Regions from separate parts of the Rossellomorea sp. y25 genome, predicted to be linked through region 2. Evidence: riboswitches for the same ligand, from Rfam matches in the RefSeq annotation. Region 2 holds a riboswitch; each other region holds the start of a gene.
The links. A riboswitch is a leader RNA that binds a small molecule or an ion and turns the genes downstream of it on or off. The one in region 2 is predicted to bind cobalamin.
Positions count from the first base shown of each region.

Region 1: linked by a shared signal. The riboswitch ahead of metE (5-methyltetrahydropteroyltriglutamate--homocysteine S-methyltransferase) and the one ahead of AAEM60_RS12710 (ABC transporter substrate-binding protein) in region 2 are both predicted to bind cobalamin.
Region 3: linked by a shared signal. The riboswitch ahead of AAEM60_RS18435 (hypothetical protein) and the one ahead of AAEM60_RS12710 (ABC transporter substrate-binding protein) in region 2 are both predicted to bind cobalamin.
Region 4: linked by a shared signal. The riboswitch ahead of AAEM60_RS06330 (acyl-CoA thioesterase) and the one ahead of AAEM60_RS12710 (ABC transporter substrate-binding protein) in region 2 are both predicted to bind cobalamin.

Region 1 is NZ_CP145886.1:3,659,436-3,662,571, forward strand. Features, by position in the region: gene metE (5-methyltetrahydropteroyltriglutamate--homocysteine S-methyltransferase) at 1-1,236, opposite strand, end outside; cobalamin riboswitch at 1,389-1,574, opposite strand; SAM riboswitch class I at 1,644-1,754, opposite strand; gene AAEM60_RS18415 (hypothetical protein) at 1,852-2,049, opposite strand; gene thiC (phosphomethylpyrimidine synthase ThiC) at 2,027-3,136, opposite strand, start outside.
Region 2 is NZ_CP145886.1:2,540,575-2,543,710, forward strand. Features, by position in the region: gene AAEM60_RS12705 (iron ABC transporter permease) at 1-381, opposite strand, end outside; gene AAEM60_RS12710 (ABC transporter substrate-binding protein) at 344-1,306, opposite strand; cobalamin riboswitch at 1,442-1,644, opposite strand; gene msrA (peptide-methionine (S)-S-oxide reductase MsrA) at 1,945-2,484, shown strand; gene AAEM60_RS12720 (hypothetical protein) at 2,565-2,717, shown strand; gene crtI (phytoene desaturase family protein) at 2,771-3,136, opposite strand, start outside.
Region 3 is NZ_CP145886.1:3,664,366-3,667,501, reverse strand. Features, by position in the region: gene AAEM60_RS18450 (prolyl oligopeptidase family serine peptidase) at 1-407, shown strand, start outside; gene AAEM60_RS18445 (DUF2584 domain-containing protein) at 435-677, shown strand; gene AAEM60_RS18440 (hypothetical protein) at 718-1,050, opposite strand; cobalamin riboswitch at 1,182-1,369, shown strand; gene AAEM60_RS18435 (hypothetical protein) at 1,536-2,057, shown strand; gene AAEM60_RS18430 (ABC transporter substrate-binding protein) at 2,078-3,016, shown strand.
Region 4 is NZ_CP145886.1:1,290,379-1,293,514, reverse strand. Features, by position in the region: gene AAEM60_RS06335 (flotillin family protein) at 1-933, opposite strand, end outside; cobalamin riboswitch at 1,136-1,325, shown strand; gene AAEM60_RS06330 (acyl-CoA thioesterase) at 1,472-1,945, shown strand; gene AAEM60_RS06325 (helix-turn-helix domain-containing protein) at 2,260-3,136, shown strand, end outside.

The DNA of each region.
Region 1 (3,136 bases), 1.1 Mb from region 2:
TCTCCCTACATTATCGGGTTGCAATTCCTCAACCTCTTCCTGCACCTCCCTATTATTGCGCAGGGGTGATTCGTTTAAATTCTTAATCGCCGTTACACTTTGAGCAATCTCATCTTCTATTGTCTCGACTCCCTCACGAATCCCCTTCGTTAAAATTGTGATTTCATGTAATTTCTCATCAGCAAATGATAGAGCGTCAATGAGAGGTGTATCAATTGCTTCTTCATTCTGCAAGGTTACAGGTACATGAAGTAAACTGCATGATGGTTGTATGATCAAGCGATCACTCGGAACATACCCTGCAATGAACGATAGAAGCGAATGGGTATCAGCAAGATTACTTCTCCAAATATTCCTGCCATCAAGAATGCCGGCAGCCAGGAATTTATCTTTAGGAAAACCAAATCTTTTCAGCGCCGCCAAATTCTTACCACGATCATGCATAAAATCTATCCCTATGCCGTCCACTGGGAGTGCTAACACCCGCTGGTACCTTTCCAAACTATCATAATAGGTTTGGAGGATGATCTTTAACCCGGGGCAGGATTCTTTAAGTGTTTGATAGACTTCTTTAAATTGATCCATCTCTTCATCCCCGATGGATGTGCACAAGATCGGTTCATCCATTTGTACCCACTCTACACCCTCTTCCTGTAAATCACGCAATACTTCAGCATAAAGAGGGACAAATTGATCAACGATGGTTTTATAGTCCCCGTTATCATACCCTTTGGACAATTTCACAAATGTGAACGGACCTAAGATAACCGGTTTTCCTTCTATACCCAGTTTTTCTTTTGCCTCCCTAAAAAAATGGAGGGGACGATTTTCCACCAACCGGGGAACGATCCCATCAAGTTCAGGGACGAGATAGTGATAGTTGGTGTTAAACCATTTTGTCATTTCCAGTGCCACCGCGTCCTTTGATCCTCTGGCCATTTCAAAATACGTTTCAAGAGAGACCTTACCCCCACCATAATGAAACCTCTTAGGAACCAAGCCGAACATGACGGCTGTATCAAGCACATGATCATATGAGCTGAAATCTCCAACCGGAATCAAATCAATTCCCTGATCCAGTTGCTTCTTCAAATGGTTGACTCGTATTTCCTCCATTTGTTCTAAGAAGGAATCCTTTTCAATCTTCCCTGCCCAAAATTGTTCCAGCGTCTTTTTCCATTCACGCTTTTCACCGATTCTTGGATATCCTAAATTTGAACTGATCACCTTACTCATTCAATCCTCACTCCTTATACTTGATATGGTTGTCATCAACAAAAAAATCTCCCTTTCAAATGAAAGAGAGATTCATACGCATCACTAACTTGAGTTGAGACAATCTTGTATTCTCAACACGTATTCCTCACCCCTCTCTATATCCACGTAGAGCATAAGCGCATACAACAGGCAGGTCTCCTGACTTAGGTTCACAGCTTCTTATCCCTTCCCATTTCAACAGAAATAGTGGTTGAATGATAAGTCGCTCCCCATTACAGTGGCGGGACCGTGCCGGATTTTCACCGGTCTTCCCTTTTAGCTGAGCATGACTCAGCACCTATTGCATTTGTCTATTTAATTTTTCTTTCATAAAAACGAAAAGCCCTCTCTTGCGAAAGAGAGGGCTTCATGTTTATGAGAATCCTCTCTTATTTTCCAAAGCAAAGTGCTTTGCAGGAATTAGCACCTTTTCAACACATCGGTTGAATGGTTGCCGGGTTTCACAGGGCCAGTCCCTCCACCACTCTCAATAAGAGTTACAAATATATTCATTTACTATTCCGAAATTTGTAATAATCGTAGCACGGTACATATAAGCTGTCAAAAGAAATTTAATTAATACCTTACACGTTTCTAATAATAGGTACTTTCTACATAATGACATTTGATACAAGATCTTGTTACATCCGTTTCATAAAAGACATGTCTGCAGTTTTCCTGAATGCTCTTCACTTCTTTTTCGAGTTGGATGACTCTCTGATTGAGCTTTACGATCTCATTCTTCAATTTCAGTACATGACAAGAAGGTTTATCGATAGATGTTTGATCCATTTTCCACAAACTCCTTCGATTTTTCTTTCAATCCTTTTTCTATTTCCTTATGAGCATCATTCATGCTAGTCTCCTTCATTCCCCTTATGTCATGTGATATTCTCATTGAACAAAATTTCGGGCCACACATTGAACAAAAATGGGCCGTTTTTGCCCCTTCTGCAGGAAGTGTTTCATCATGATACTCCCTTGCACGCTCCGGGTCCAGGGATAAATTAAATTGGTCATTCCATCTAAATTCAAATCGAGCCTTAGAAACGGCATTATCTCTGACTTGTGCCCCTGGATGGCCTTTCGCCAAATCCGCTGCATGTGCTGCGATTTTATAAGCAATGACACCTTCTCTCACATCATCTTTATTCGGTAATCCCAGATGCTCTTTCGGTGTTACATAGCACAGCATGGCTGTCCCAAACCAACCGATCATGGCAGCCCCTATGGCGGAAGTAATGTGATCATACCCCGGTGCAATATCTGTCGTTAATGGCCCCAAGGTATAAAAAGGAGCTTCATGACAGATTTCCATTTGCTTATCCACATTCTCTTTAATCATATGCATCGGTACATGACCAGGGCCTTCAATCATGACTTGTACATCATGCTTCCAAGCAATTTTGGTTAGCTCGCCTAATGTTTCAAGCTCGGCAAACTGTGCTTCATCATTCGCATCAGCAATTGATCCGGGTCTTAAACCATCTCCTAAGGAAACGGAGATATCATAGGCTTTTAAAATCTTACATATATCTTCAAAATGGGAATAAAGAAAGTTCTCTTTATGATGGGCAAGACACCATTGTGCCATGATTGAACCTCCACGGGAAACAATGCCTGTTGTACGATCAGCCGTCAGATGAATATACCTCAATAAAACACCTGCATGAATGGTGAAATAGTCAACACCCTGCTCCGCCTGTTCGATCAATGTATCCCTGTACACACCCCATGTAAGATTCTCAGCAATTCCGTTTACTTTTTCTAGTGCTTGATAGATCGGTACCGTACCAACAGGGACAGGGGAGTTTCGAATGATCCACTCCCTTGTTGTATGAATGTTTTTACCTGTTGATAAGTCCATTATGGTATCGGC
Region 2 (3,136 bases):
CCAATTAAAAAACAATGTAATAACAGCTCCGACTGATGCTCCTGAAGACACACCCAATGTATACGGATCTGCCAGCGGGTTGCGCAAAAGTCCTTGAAAAGAAGCTCCTGCGATTGCTAAGGAGCTTCCAACCAAAAGTGCCAATAATACTCTGGGTAATCTAATTGAAAAGACAATGTTTGTAAACATCGGATCAATCTCTTCTGGTAAATGGTATCCTAACCATTTAGCTCCGACGATGTACAAAATGTCCTTCGGCGGCACCGGAATGGTTCCAATCGATATACCGGCAAGAAGAGCGAATAGTAAAAACGATACTGCCAATCCGTATGTTATCCATATTTTATTCTGTAAATAACTCCGGATAGATCGACTTTGCAATTTCCTCTACTCCTTCAACCAGTCTTGGGCCAGTACGTGTGACCAGGTCAGAATGTACGTCATGAACTTCCTCATTTTTCACAGCACTCACGTCTTTCCATCCTTCCCGGCCCATCACTTGTTCTTTAGGATTTTCGCTGTAGTAACCATATGTTGTAATGATGATGTCTGGATTTGATGCGATGACTGCTTCCTGGTTTACTTGGATCCATCCCTCTTGATCACTCATCACATTTTCGGCATTTACAAGTGATAGCATTTGATCGATGAATGTATTTTTACCTGTAGAATATATGTCAGGCGAAGGTGACACCTCTATATACACTTTTTTCTTTTCGGAGACACCACTGACTTTTTCCTTAATGGATTCTAGATCAGCTTTCATCTCCGAAATGATGGATTCAGCTTCATCTTTCTTGCCAACCAATGTGCCGATGTTTTCCATCGTGGTGTATACTTCCTCAAAGTTATTGGCATCACGTACGATATATACCTTTACCCCTGCACCTCGAAGCTGTTCTAACCCCTCTTCTGCCGAAACAGCAGTGGACTCATGAGCGAGAACCAAATCCGGATTCAGACTGATAATCTTCTCAACGTTAAATTCCATTCCACCTATTTTTTCTTTCTCCGCCGCTTCTTTTGGATAATTATCAAAATCTGAAACCCCCACAATTTCCTTATTCAACCCTAACTCGAATAAGATTTCTGTGTTGCTTGGAATCAATGAAACAATATGCTTAGGTTGCTCTTCCAGCGTAACTTTATTACTAAGAGCGTCGCTTACCGACAAAGGGAAATCAGATTGTCCCTTAGTGACTTCTCCATTTCCTTTTCCCTTTTCTACATTTTCACCATCAGCACCGCATGCTGAGAGGATCCCTAAAGATAATAATAGTGCGAAAATGATTTTGAAGTGTTTCATGTTTTTTCCCCCTGTGAATTGAACTTATTGTCAGACAAAAAAACACCTCTAGTGGGACTAGAGATGTTGTGTAAGATGCAAAAATGGCTTCCATACCGTCAAACATGCACATTACACCTTTCTATCCGCGTAGATTTGGTGCGAAAGACATTAGGCAGGTCTCCTGGCTCATGGTCAATGTTTGCTGCACCTTCCCATACCTATTAGTACAGTGGCATTCATACAGCGCACTTCCATTTACAGTGGCGGGACCGCGTTGGAATTACACCAACTTCCCTATTATGAAGCTAAAAGTTTGCTACCGAAACTTCCGCTTCACCTAATCTCGTATCATATGTAATTGTTCCGTTCACATGAATTATACACAAGTTATCATCGTTAGTGAATTGATTTTTATGAATTTGTGGAAATTTGCAGAATGATTGAATCTACCTCTATAATGCATGTTGATGCCTGGGCTATAGAATAGGAAAAGAGCTTTGGCTTATGTGATTTATCAATTGCCCACTTATAGTAAACCATATAGGCAAAGAAGCTTTGATGCTAATTGATTGTCGCTTCCTCCCTTTCATGATAGAATCTTTTTCAAGCTATTGCTTTACTACTTTAGAGTGGCATATGTATAGGAGGTTTTCGCAATGAATGAAAAGAAAGAGTTCGCTACTTTTGCCGGGGGTTGTTTTTGGTGTATGGTAAAACCATTTGATGAACTACCGGGTATTATTGACGTCGTATCAGGTTATTCAGGGGGCCATCTTGAAAACCCTACCTATCAGGATATCAAAGCCGGTAACAGCGGACATTATGAAGCTGTTCAAATTACCTTCGACCCTGCTCTCTTTCCCTATGAAAGATTATTAAAACTATACTGGCCGCAAATTGATCCGACTGATGACGGAGGACAATTCCATGATCGCGGTGACCAGTATCGCACAGCTATTTTCTATCACAATGATCATCAAAAACAATTAGCAGAAAACTCGAAGAAAGAAATAGAAGAAAGTGGACGATTCAAAAATCCAATCGTCACAAAGATCCTACCTGCCTCAACCTTCTACCAGGCAGAAGAATATCATCAAAAGTTCTACAAAAAGAATCCCGATGAATATAAACAAGACCGGGCGAAATCCGGTCGTGACGAATTTATTGAGAGTCATTGGGATAACCCAAAAGCTTAAGGGCTTTAAAAAAATGTATCATTCCCCGAGAATGAAAAAAACTCCTTTCGCCAAACTAATTGGCAGAAAGGAGTTTTTATATGAAGAAAAATGATCACGTTAAAGAAGATAAAGAGCAAGTCGTTGGATATGAAGGGCCAGGGAAACTGGTGAACTTCTTTGATCCCTATCCAGCTGAAGACGAGGCGAAAGTGAATAATTCTGATACGGTGGATAATCATAGTTCTGAATGAAAATGAAAATATAAGGTGATGGTAATCATGCAAACCATCACCTTATATTTTTTTTATCCTATAAAACGGTTTACCTTCACTTGTTCATCTAAGATCAATTCCGCCGTAAGTTGTCCAGAAAGCGTGACCATTGGCACACCTCCACCCGGATGGGTTGAACCTCCAACAAAATACATATTAGAGAGCACTCTGCTCTTGTTCGGAATCTTGAAACCGCCGTTAAGCTTCCGGTCTGTGACAGTACCATAGATCGATCCACCATTCGCCCCATAAAGGGTTTGAATGTCGTTTGGAGTGAAGGTATATTCGTATTCTATATGATCCCTTAAATTGGTTACGCCCATTTTCTCAAGCTTATCCAGAACTTTGAGGCGATAAGATTCTTTGTATTGTGCCCAATCTTCCCCCTCTTTTAATGG
Region 3 (3,136 bases), 1.1 Mb from region 2:
CGTTACTGACAGGCGTGGAGCGCAGGGACGTTACCTCTGTTGTTACATGGGGAGGCGTTTCGGATATGTTCTTAACATATGACGAACGGAAGGATCTCAGGAGAATGATGAAAAGAGTCATAGGGGGAAGTCCCAATAAATTTCCGGAAAGATATGAATGGCGTACGCCCCTATATGAGTTAGAAAACCTGGAAGCTCCCGTTTTGATCATTCATGGTGAAAAGGATCAGAACGTTTCAGTTGAGCATGCATATAGATTAGAAAAACGACTGAATGAGCTGAATAAATCTGTGTCATCCCAATACTTTAAAGAGTTTACGCATTACTTCCCTCCACGAAAGAACCAACAAATCGTCTCCATGCTATGCACCTGGATGAAAAATCAAAAGACAGTGGTGTATGATTAAATACAAAAAGGATTGAGGTCAAGCGAAATGGGCATGGGCTTAGAGTTAAACACGATGATCGTGACAAAAGGAAAAGAAGTGAGGAAAGAAGAGAATCTGTTCGTACTGCAAAAGGACGGATATCGCCTTTACCCTATGCATATTCCGATAGAGGTAAGAAAAACGAAACACAGTGACCCGAGTGGTTACGGCAGTATCGAAAAGATGGAGTGGATGGATGAGAAAACGACGATCCTGTATCGGTTGATTTCCTTGAATTCCACGAACTAAATAAAGGAGGGCTGTAAACATCTGCTTACAGCCCTCCTTTTTAGTTGATTTCCTCATATAAAATATAACGATTATCCTCTGTCTGGGCGATTAGATAATTGCTGTGATCTTTCACGCTATAGATGGGTGTCCCTTTTTTTAGTATATTTGCCGAGAAATCATTCTCGGGGTGATATTGACTATCAATCTTTTCTTTAATAGATCCAAGCTTTTCATCCAGAACCAACTTCTTCTCCACAGGGACCTTCACATATTCCTTCTTGTTCACCACCATCATATCCCCGTATCCACATAATTCATGGGATGCAGGTTTTTTGTCTCCGCATGCACTTAACAAAAATACGCATAATAGCAAAACAATCAATCGCTTCATGTTTTTCCTCCTTATCATTTCTTCACATACTCACAAGATATTCAAGCTTGTACGTCAACATGTTTGTTTTTTTATGCAAAACTTCATCATCTTTCATATGGATAAAGTGGTATAATGTTCCTTAAGTGAATAAACCCACGCAGAAATTAGGTGCTGATCTTTAGCATAAAGGGAATTCGGTGTGAATCCGAAGCTGTTTCCGCAACTGTAAGTGCTGACGAAATAAGAAGAAAACCACTATTTGATCATTCAGATGGGAAGGTTCTTAGAGTAGGCTGACGCACGAGCCAGGATACCTGCCTTTTTTCCATCGTATTATGCTCTTCGGAAGTTAAGGGTATGGTGCGGCTTTTTAGCATCTCTTTTTTCATATGGATGACAACTGCCGGCCAATATTCTTGGGTGGTTTTTTTGTGTTTATTTAAACCTCCCGGAAGATACGATAGGTGCTTCACAAACATCATTCAGAAAGGAGGAACTTACATATGGCAAAGGATTTCCGCTATTTATGTTATCCCTATATGCGTGAGTCTGTTTCAACCGTGGATTTTGAGATCCGGACCGATTCACTGTCGACTAAAATTGGACTCGCGTCATCAATGACGGAGCACTTACCGAAAGTTCAGGACGATTTACTATATTTAGCTGAGATGGCGTACCACCTCAATGGTTCGGTCCGGGGAATGACAGCCATCAAGGAAGACGACTTGAATAAATTGAGCCAAATGTACGATCGTTATGTGTCGGAAGTCGAGGAGCGTATCCAAACCTTTGTCCTTCCTCAAGGCTGTACAGCCGCATGTACGCTTCATACCTGTCGCAGTGAAGCAAAAAAGTCCGTCCGTGCCTTACATAAAGTCAGTACTGAGATGAAAGTGGAAAATATTCTATTTAAATACGCTCATTTACTGGCAAATGTCCTGTTTGTGATGGCCGTGTATGTGAATAAATGTGAAGGGATTGAAGAAATTCCTTTTGTGAGTAAATCGTATAAAGACAAAATATAGAGAAGCGGGGAAGATGAAATATGAAAAAGTCATGGTTAAATAGTTTACTATTATCATTCATCCTGGTTGTTTTCGTAGGGTGCAGCAATGGGGAAGAAGTAACATCCACAAAGGAAGTCAAGTCTGATAATGAGTCTTATTCTGTCATCGATGACAGGGGAGAAGAGATTAGCTTTGAGAAAGTGCCGGAAACCGTTATTTCCTTACAGCCGAGTAACACAGAGATTCTCTTTGCCATAGGAGCAGGAGATAAGGTAATCGGGGCAACTGAATACGACAACTATCCAGAGGAAGCGAAAGAGATTAAAAGAGTGTCGGATTCCATGACAGTCAATGCGGAAGAGGTCATTGCACTAAAGCCGGAAGTTGTCATTGCTTATACCACTGGAGATGATGCAGGAGTGAAGCAGCTTGAGGAAGCGGGATTAAACGTATTCGTCATTCAATCTGCCCAAACCTTTGAAGATGTTTATGGGGATATAGAACAAATTGCAACGGTAATGGGAGTAGAGAACAAGGGGAACGAATTGGTAGACGGCATCAAGCAACAGATTTCAGATGTGAAAGAAAAAGTAAGCACGCTAAAGGAAAAAGAACAAGTATATTTTGAAATCAGTCCCTCCCCTGATATTTATACAGCAGGAGCAGAAACGTTTCAGCAGGAAATACTTGAAACGGCAGGGGTCGAGAATATTTTTGTAGATCAAAAAGGCTGGGTGAAAGTAGGCGAAGAAGAAATCATTAAACGGAACCCTAATATGATTTTAACGACAGTGGGTTATGTCGAAGAGCCGACAGCCGAAATCAAGTCCCGGGAAAGCTGGAAAGATGTAAATGCAGTGCAAAATGGCCAAGTCTATTTCTTGGATTCAGACATTATGTCAAGACCAGGACCACGTATTGGAGAAGCCGTTGAGCTAACAGCAAAAACGGTGTATCCGGATTTATTTTCTGAATAAGATTGAATGGGAGATGGGGAAGACAATGATTTGCAAGAGGAATCATTGTCTTTTTCTGATAGATTGTTACTTTTTATAGGATTTGTAATGCAAACGTATGAGTATTGTCTTTTTAAATAA
Region 4 (3,136 bases), 1.3 Mb from region 2:
ACGTTCAAGGAATTGAAGGGTTAACTCTTCCTCTTTCACTTCCTTTGTAAGTTTGGCTTTTTCCAACTCATAGGACTGTTCGGATTTCGCTCTTGCCCGCTCTGTTTCTTCTTTGAAGGCTGCGTCTTTGATGTCCTTCTCTTTTTTCGATTGGGCAATGGTAATTTGACGCTTGTATTCTTCCTCTTTCGCTTCCTGATCGGTTTGGGCACGGTGAATACGGGTTTCACGCTCGGTGTTTGCTTCTGCAATTTCAGCTTGCTTGCGAACCTCGGCGATACGTGGACGACCAAGATTTTTTAAGTATCCATTTTCTTCGTCAGCATCTCTTATGTCCGTTAGCCCGAGTGACGTAATTTTGAAGCCCATAAGATCCAGCTGCTTCTGGGCAATTTCAGATACGTCAGCGTTAAACTTTTCACGGTTGCTGTTGATATCTTCAACCGTCATTTTAGAAAGAATCGCACGAAGATTACTTCCCAGTACCTCAATGATTTCATCTTCAATCTCTTTTTGGTCCTTACCTAGGAACTGCTCGGCATAGTTCGCAATTCCGTTTAATGTGTCTGCCACCTTCACCATGGCCACTGCGTCTGCAACGATTGGTACTCCGCCATTTGTGTAAACTCTCGGTGTCGATAATTTTAATTGGAAGGATGTAAGATTAACAGGTGTAGATGTTTGGAAACGTCTTAATCTGTACCCTCCACCCCTGATGATTTTCATGGAACGCCCTTCCTGGTCGGTGAAAATATTCGTTTCCTTTTCAGGATCCCCCAGTTTCGGTCCGGTAATGATCAGTGCCTGGTTGGATCTCGCTGTACGATAGCGGAACCTCATCCAGAAATAATACGCGATTCCTGCAATAGCTGCAATAACCAGAACAGGAATCAAGAACATGAAAAATCCGATAATACTTAATGATCCTAGCATTCTGACAACCCCTCTCAAACTTTTCTATAAATCAGTCGAGCAACTGATTCACTATTTTATAAAACTTCTAACTACAATATTATCTACGGAAGGGTTGTAGAAAAGTTTCAATATTTAGGTAAATTTTCTAATTTTAATACAATAATTCCTACCAAATAAAGACCTTACTTCTCATTCCTGTGATAAAATAAAAGCGTTCACAATTTAAACATTGCTCATTGGTGAAGATGATCAGGTCATCTTCTTAAAAGGGAAGTTGGTGAAAGTCCAACGCGGTCCCGCCACTGTAAAGCTGAGATTTCGTATGGATCCACTGTTTCGAATCGAAATGGGAAGGAATATGAAATTGTTGACGCTGAGCCAGGAGACCTGCCAATTGAGAAGAACACAGAGTTCCTACGGGAGATAGGAGGGTGTTGCGCTATATGAGCCAAATGAGGAATCACAGGATTCTGGACGTCCGCTTGAAGTAGCCGCATCTTCTTTTCAAAGGGAGATGCTTTTTTTTATTTCAGAAATTAAACTGGGAGATGAGAAAATGGAACAAGCTTATTCGGTAGAACGTTCACGAACCATACAAACAAAATTGGTACTGCCACCGGACACCAATCATATGCAAACGATTTTTGGAGGGAAAGTCCTTTCCTATATTGATGAAATTGCGGCACTATCAGCAATGAAGCACTCCAGCTCAGTCGTCGTCACGGCATCGATTGACTCCGTCGACTTTTTGTCGTCTGCAACGGTCGGTGATGCGTTAAGTCTGGAAGCCTACGTTACGTCTACAGGTCGAACATCCATGGAAGTATATGTAAAGGTCTACTCTACGAATCTTGTAACGAGTGTCAAAACCCTGACGACTGAATCATTCCTGACGATGGTCGCCGTTGATGAAAATGGTAAGCCCAAGCCGGTACCAAAAGTCATTCCAAAGACGGAAGAAGAATCGAGGCTTTTCAATACGGCTCCTTTGCGAAAAGAGCATAGAAAAAATCGTGCGCTTATTTTGTGAAAAGTCCCTGATTGCTAACTCTCCTAATAAACAAGAACACTCAGAGCTTCTCTAGGCTTTGAGTGTTTATAAGGGCTAGTCTATTGATCCTAATTGGAATGAAAACGGGGTTGGTTTTAGAGCGGGAAGTCATCCAGGATTCCTTCTTCTGGTGAAAGAAGTACAGGATCAACTCTAGGAAGAAAAGAGAAAAACAGTATAGAGATGCGATTTGGATGTTATTGCCTTCAGACCTCCGTCTTGTTCTAAACCTATAGAATACCGAGAAAATATTTCCTATAATGGATAATAAAATAGTTCATTTGGGGTGTAGTATGATCGAAGGTAAATTAATTAAATTTCATCGTGAAGATTCGGGTTTGACTCAAGAGCAGCTTGCACAGGGGATCTGCTCTACCACACATCTAAGTAAAATCGAAAGAGGGATCACAGAGTATTCCAGTGAAATTACTGATTTACTGGCAAGGAAGCTTGGAATCAATATGGAAGTCGAACGTTCTCGGTATCATTCGTTACAGGCTAAATTATCTGAATGGAATGATGCAATTATTATGATTCGAACCAATGACATCCATCAACTTAAAGGTGAAATCGAAAAGGAACCTTTAAGGTTTCTATCTGACTTCATCATTCAATACAACCTTTTCCTGGCAAGATATTATTTATTTTTGAACAAGCATGGAAAAGCCAAGGAAATCCTGGGCATGTTCGAAAACAAAAACTATCCTCTATCCCCTTTCGAACAAAATTTATTACTTCATGTCAAAGGGATCTACTATCATTCAACAAGACAATTTAACACTTGCATAAATGTATTGAAACAGATTGACGATGAATATCCGAACTCCGAATATTATTTTCATTTGGCATTAGCCTATCATTCCATTCATTCAAACACCTTTGCCTATTATTATGGGCAAAGAGCCTTGCATTTTTTCCAAAAAACATTGAATATCCTTAGGGTCATCGATTCTGAAACGTTAATTTTAATTCAATTGAATGCCAAAGAACCCTTTGATATGGAAGAAACCAAACAACAGTATGATAAGCTCCTCAGAGTCTGTGAATCCGTTAATTCCAAGGAAAGGGCACATAAAATCCATAACAATCTGGGATTCGAATATTTTAGGAGAAAACGATATTCTGAATCAAAAGATTCCTATGAAAAAGCATTAAAACTTATTAATGAAG